DNA from 3 places in the Paralcaligenes sp. KSB-10 genome. Region 2 is predicted to be linked to each of the others. Evidence: predicted binding sites of a transcription regulator. Region 2 holds the regulator's gene; each other region holds the start of a gene.
The links. The regulator LexA, encoded in region 2, represses DNA repair genes until DNA is damaged. The targets are predictions, from matches to a motif close to ACTGTATNNNNATACAGT.
Positions count from the first base shown of each region.

Region 1: recA (recombinase RecA) is a predicted target of LexA. The motif match lies at 1,025-1,042, and genes of this name have one in related genera.
Region 3: LSG25_RS02015 (VRR-NUC domain-containing protein) is a predicted target of LexA. The motif match lies at 1,210-1,227, and genes of this name have one in related genera.

Region 1 covers NZ_CP089848.1:837,808-840,077, forward strand. Annotated here, with positions in the region: gene recA (recombinase RecA) at 1-945, opposite strand, end outside; gene LSG25_RS03875 (response regulator transcription factor) at 1,151-1,840, shown strand; gene LSG25_RS03880 (sensor histidine kinase) at 1,908-2,270, shown strand, end outside.
Region 2 covers NZ_CP089848.1:244,959-247,228, reverse strand. Annotated here, with positions in the region: gene LSG25_RS01110 (amino acid aminotransferase) at 1-475, shown strand, start outside; gene lexA (transcriptional repressor LexA) at 579-1,223, shown strand; gene LSG25_RS01100 (CaiB/BaiF CoA-transferase family protein) at 2,053-2,270, opposite strand, start outside.
Region 3 covers NZ_CP089848.1:445,015-447,284, reverse strand. Annotated here, with positions in the region: gene LSG25_RS02025 (cupin domain-containing protein) at 1-109, opposite strand, end outside; gene LSG25_RS02020 (5'-methylthioadenosine/S-adenosylhomocysteine nucleosidase) at 124-1,014, opposite strand; gene LSG25_RS02015 (VRR-NUC domain-containing protein) at 1,241-2,270, shown strand, end outside.

The DNA.
Region 1 (2,270 bases), 590 kb from region 2:
TTCGCGCACATTGTCCTTGCCCTGGCCGATGCGCGTGCCACCGTAGCTGAACCAGGCGCCGGCCTTGTCGACGATATCGGCCTGGACACCCAGGTCGACGATTTCGCCTTCGCGTGAAATGCCGCTGCCGTACATGATATCGAACTCGGCCTGCTTGAATGGCGGGGCCACCTTGTTCTTGACCACTTTGACGCGGGTTTCATTACCCACGACTTCGTCGCCCTTCTTAATGGCGCCGATACGGCGGATATCGAGCCGAACCGAAGAATAAAACTTGAGCGCATTGCCGCCTGTGGTGGTTTCGGGATTACCGAACATGACGCCGATTTTCATGCGGATTTGATTGATGAAAATAACCATGCAATTCGTTCGGTTGATACTGGCCGTAAGCTTGCGCAAAGCCTGGCTCATAAGGCGAGCCTGCAGGCCGGGAAGCGAATCGCCCATGTCGCCCTCGATTTCGGCTTTGGGCACAAGCGCCGCCACCGAGTCGATGACGATGAGATCGACCGAACCCGAACGCACGAGCGCATCGGTGATTTCAAGAGCCTGCTCGCCTGTATCGGGTTGTGAAATGAGCAGATCGGCCAGGTTGACACCCAGCTTGGAGGCATACTGAACGTCGAGCGCGTGCTCGGCATCGATAAAAGCGCAGGTACCGCCCACTTTTTGCATCTCGGCAATGACTTGCAGGGTCAGTGTGGTTTTACCGGACGATTCGGGGCCGTAGACCTCGATGACACGACCGCGCGGCAAGCCACCTACGCCCAGGGCGATGTCAAGGCCCAGCGAACCCGTGGAAACCACCTGGATATCGTGTTCGACCTTGTTGTCGCCATAGCGCATGACGGAACCTTTGCCGAACTGCTTGTCGATTTGCGATAAGGCGGCAGCAAGTGCTTTGGCGCGCTCGGCGGTAGCGGCTTTGCTATTTTTGTCGTCCATGTACGATCCTTGGCTAAAAAAATTGAAGTTGGACGCGGTAGCGCCCACTATGATCCGAATGATTATTGCACCAAATTATACTGTATAAACAAACAGTAAATAAAAATATTCGCCGAATTCATCGTTATCCCTTACTGGTCGGCGTTCCGGCCACGTGTCAAAATGAAACATTCCACGGGGGAATCAAAATCAACAGGCCAGGGACATGCATATTTTAATCGCTGAAGACGATAGTATTCTTGCGGATGGACTTTCCCGTTCGCTACGCTACGACGGCTACGCCGTCGATGTCGTCAATGACGGTTCCAGCGCCGATTCCGCCCTGCAGCTCCAGGCTTTCGACCTGCTTATCCTCGACCTGGATCTGCCGCAACTGCACGGCCTCGAAGTTCTGCGCCTGCTGAGGCAACGGCACACCCCCATACCGGTTCTCATACTGACTGCGGCAGATGCCATCGAACAACGCGTCAGGGGGCTCGACCTGGGCGCCGACGACTACATGGCCAAACCTTTCGCCCTGACCGAGCTCGAAGCCCGCGTACGGGCCCTTACCCGCCGCAGCTCCGGCAACAGCACCACCGTGCTCAAGCACAAGAATCTCAGCTTCGACCTGAATGGGCGCATTGCCAGGATACATGACCAGCAAATCGAACTGTCTGCGCGCGAAACCAGCCTGCTCGAAATTTTTCTCTCGCGCTGCGGCCGCATGATCAGCAAAAACCAATTCGTCGACCTGCTGTGCGAATGGGGTGAAGAAGTCACCACCAATGCCATCGAAGTGTATATCCACCGACTGCGCAAAAAGCTTGAACCCAGCGGTGCGCGCATCATTACGGTGCGCGGCCTGGGGTATTGCCTCGAACCCGAATCGCGCAACAATTCGCTCGCCGCCTGAGGCGGCGCGGCACGCGCGCCCGGCGGCTCCGCCACATCAACGATCTCCAGCGCCCAGCGTACAAGCCTTGTTCAAGCCACCTCCACCGCAGAAAAAAAAACCCAACAGAACTCTGCTGAGCAAAATCCTGATATGGATGTTCGGGCCCCTGTTTTTGTTGTGGACAATCGGTATTGTCATTACGTACTTTATTGCCCAGAATATTGCCAACGCCCCCTACGACAAGACACTGACCGGCCACCTGCGCCTGCTCATGCACGAAGTGGAACAACAGCAGCTGGCCAACGGAATACGCCTGTCGCCCTCTGCCCAGACCATCCTGTTCGGCGACAGCTCGCATGCCACTCATTGGCAGGTCCAGGACGCCAACGGCAAATCCCTGGGCGGCAATGCCGACATCCCGCTCCCCCAGAACTGGTCCTACGAAGTC
Region 2 (2,270 bases):
CTCCTCATTCTCCAAATCATTCTCGCTTTACGGCGAACGCGTCGGCGCCCTGACCATGGTGTCGGCCAGCAAGGAAGAATCAGGCCGGGTTCTAAGCCAGCTCAAGCGTGTAATTCGCACCAACTATTCCAACCCTCCCACCCACGGTGGTACCGTGGTTTCCATGGTGCTGAACTCGCCCGAACTCTTCAAGATCTGGGTTGGCGAGCTTGCCGGCATGCGCGAACGCATACGCGCCATGCGCACGCAACTGGTCGAAAAGCTGAAATCCCATGGGGTCAAGCAGAATTTCGATTTCGTGCTGTCGCAGCGCGGCATGTTTTCCTACTCGGGCCTGACTTCCGCACAAGTCGATCAGTTGCGCGACGAACATGGCGTTTACGCGGTCAGCAGCGGCCGCATCTGCGTGGCGGCCCTCAACAGCCGCAACATCGACTACGTGGCGCAAGCCGTCGCCGAAGTATTGGCAAAATAGCGGTCCATTTAGCGGTCCATTCGTTTTTCCGGCGGCAAACACTTGATTTTTTGTATTGTTTGCCGCAGAATCCAAGCTGTACATAAATACAGCTTATTTCGCAATGGCCGCCAAACTCACCGAGCGTCAACAACAAATCCTCGACCTCATCCGGGCCGAGATCACGCGCACCGGCTTCCCGCCCACCCGCGCCGAAATCGCGCGCGCGCTTGGCTTCAAGTCGGCCAACGCAGCCGAAGACCATCTCAAGGCGCTGGCTAAAAAAGGGGCTATCGAGCTCACCGCAGGCGCCTCGCGCGGTATCCGCCTCAGGGACGATGCAGCCGCCTCCGTTCAGTCGCCGTCCTCCATGCTTGCGCAATTATTGCTACCCATAGTCGGCCGCGTGGCCGCCGGCAGCCCTATTCTGGCTACCGAGCACATCGAGCGCGAAATCGGTGTAGAACCAGCTTTGTTCAGCCAGGCGCCCGACTACCTGCTGCGCGTACGCGGCTTGAGCATGCGCGATGCCGGCATACTCGACGGCGACCTCCTGGCTGTCAAAAAAACCCCTGAGGCGCGCAATGGCCAAATAGTGGTGGCCCGCCTGGGCGACGATGTCACTGTCAAGCGTCTGTCCAAATCCGGCAGCCGCATCGAACTCCTGCCCGAAAACCCCGATTTCAAACCTATCGTGGTGGGGCCTCAAGATGAGTTCTCCCTGGAAGGCATTGCCGTGGGGCTGATACGCACTACGCCGCTGAACTGAAGCCTCGTACTCAGGGCGGCAGCCGCAAGTCTTTTCCAGCGTATTTTCGGTTCGAGTGTTTACAGAACTGAACGTGTTTCAGTCGATTATTTTTGAGCCGTTCGTTCAGGTTTGAGCTTATTACTTTGTACTTTGGACGGTAGTTCTGTAAAGACGCCGCAGGGTGGGCGGTGCTGTGCAGTCCGGCACGTCCAGCGGTCGAGGTGCTACGCACCCCGACTGCCCGGGTCTGCCTCGTCCAGGCGGGCGTCGGGCCAACTCGCAGTGCCTCGCGCGCGAGGCACTGCTCAGACAGGGCCCGCCGAAAGCCCCCGCCTTCCCTTCGTCAGCACCCGGCGCTGGACTACCGCCGGACTGCACAGCACCGCCCACCCTGCGGCTTGCGTTGAGGTAATGCAGCGAGGTATACGTTGGGGAGCCCGTGTTTAGTCAATCGAGTCGTACATCGAGGTATACGTGACCACGTGATGGAGGCATGGGTGCGGGCACGTTAATTCCAGACATCCCGTAACGTAATTCCAGGCATGCCATTACGCGAGCCGTCTATTGGGGCTTGGGGTCAGGGCCGGCGTAAGGCGTGCGCCGGATGCTACCGTAGGGAAGGCGGGGGCTTTCGGCGGGCGCTGTCTGAGCCCAGCCTCGTGAGGCTGGGCGAGTTCGCCCGACGCCCGCCTGGACGAGGTAGATCCGGATCAAGCACGCCGTGCCGGCCCTGACCCCAAGCCCCGATAGACGGCGTCTTTAAATACCAAACCGTAAATACCAAACCGACCAAAACGTCAAACGCCACAAACACTCGAGTGCCCTAAACACCCGAATCAAAAATGCTCTAATGCTTCCCGTCTTTGCTATCGAGCCAATCCATGATTGCCCGACGCGACCCATCCAGTTCCGGCACCGACATACTCCTTTCAGGCAAGCCTGACGAAAAGCGCACGGGAAATCCGGCCATCATGCCACCGCCGTCCGGGGCGGCGCTCAGCAGGCCTCGGTCCAGCACGTGCGGGTCGGCAAATACTTCTTCACGATCGAGCACAGGCGCCCACG
Region 3 (2,270 bases), 200 kb from region 2:
GCACGCTCTGCCCGCCGCGATAGGTTTCGCGGTAATAGCCTCCTTCCGGATGCGGCTGCAGTTGGAACCGCTCGATCAGGCTTTCCACACGCGTGGCATCGGTATTCATGCGGCGCCTTTTCCTTATTTCCAGGCAGCGAGGAAAGCCAGCAGGACCCTGGCCGAGTTGTCGGCCGCGATATTCATGAAAGTATGCATCTCGTTGACGCCCTCGCCGCCGCCGGCCAAGTCGCTGAGCGAGCGAAACGCAATGAATGGAACGCCATTGCTGTAAGCCACCATGGCGCAGGCGGCGCTTTCCATATCGAGCACATTGGCATGGAAGGTTTTGAATGCGTACTCGCGAAAGGCGGCGTTATCCACGAAGGCCGAACCCGACACGCCGTTGCCGCCAACGACCAGCGCGGGATGGCGCTTGAGGCATTCATTCCGCTTGTCGCATGAAGCAAGTTTCACGTTGCGGATGGACTTGGCTACGGCCAGCATCTGCGGATCGACATCGAACCAGAATTTCTTGCTGGCTTGCGGCTGGGCGGCGGAACGTACTTTTACCGGCCGCGGATACATCATGCCGAAATTGGGAAAACTGAAATCGTCTTTGCCGGGCGGCGGCTGAAATACGCCGGGCGCCGTTTCACGCGCCATCAGCACTTCCAGATACTGGCCCCAACGCTCCACGACTGTCACATCGCCAATATGCAAGGAGGGATTCACCCCTCCCGCAATACCGCTGAACACCACATGGCTGATCTTGAAACGATCCAGCGCCAATTGCATATTCATCGCCGCATTGGTCATGCTGATGCCGCTCAGGAACAGCACCACGGGCTTGCCCTGCAGCGTGCCGGTGGTGAATTCCACGCCATTGACGGAGAACTTCTCCGGCTGCTTGAGCTTGCCGTGCAACAGGGCCAGCTCGGGCTCGAATGCCGAAATAACGGCGATGCGCGATATGCTGTCCAGCAATGCCGCCGCATGCGCGGGCAACAGCAGGCAAGAGGCCACGAGAAGCATGGCGGAGACAGTTCTGACAATGCGGTCGAAGTAGCGGGACATGGCGCGGGGTCGCAAATAATAGTTCAAGGAAAGGGCATGCCGCATTGTACGTGCAGTGCCATCGGGGTCAATACACAACGCCCATCCAGCTTTCACGCGGTGATCGATAAAAAGCCCGCCGGCCATGAATAGTCCTGGCCCAAAGCTTGATATACTGTTTTTAAATACAGTAATACGCAATACCATGAACCGAGTGCTGGAAAACCGCTACTACTATCTTGACAATTTCGAGATGGTCTTGCGCTGGGTCGAACAACGCTACAGCGACCTGCTGCTCGATACCGAGCGCGATTTCATCGGGAACTTCAGCATGCTGCCTCGCGCGTCGCGCGCGCTGCTGGTCAGGATGATCATGCGCAAGGGCACGCTCTTCAGAAGCAGCAAGCTGCACTATGACGAAATCGGCGGCGCCGTCGAGGCCGCGCAGGCTTTGATCGAACAGCGCTGGCTGGACGACAGGCCACCGCTCACGCTCGAGCAATTGTTCACGCTGCTGACCAAGGCGGAACTGGGCTGCGTATTCGACTCTGCCTTGCCCGATAAAAACGCCAGGAAAGCCGACCAGTTGCAGTCTCTTAAAGACCGCTACACCGAACTCCAGCCCTACGATGCCTGGTATTGCGGCGCTACCGACCACGTGTATGAACTGCTCGTCATGCCCGTTTGCGAGTGCCTGCGCTTGATGTTCTTTGGTAATTTACGCCAGGACTGGTCCGAGTTCGTCCTCGCCGACCTGGGCCTGTATGCGTATGAAAAGGTGGAATTTCCCGCTACCTCGCGCATTTTCCAAAACCGCCAGGACATCGCCGACTATCTGCATTTGCATCATTGCCGCGAACGACTCCGCTCGGGCACCGATGCAGGCCTGGTGCAGACTGATATTCCTTCGGATCCGTACCAGAACGAATGGCTTGAACAACGCCGCGCCAAACTGCTATTCCAGATCGCTCGACACTACGAAAAAGACAAGGACTGGGCTCGCGCCCATGCTTTGTATTCGCAATGCGCCTATTCCGGCGCCCGCAGCCGAGCCGTACGCGTTCTGGAACGCAGCGAACAATTCGAACCCGCCCTGCAATTAGCCCTGGCAGCCCAGCAGCAGCCGGAAAGTGAGGCGGAACAGCAGCAAATGGGCCGCATCGTTCCGCGCTTGCTGTGCAAGCTGGGCCACCCTCCCGTGCCGCGCGCCAGCGCCGTACCCATAGCAAAGCTGA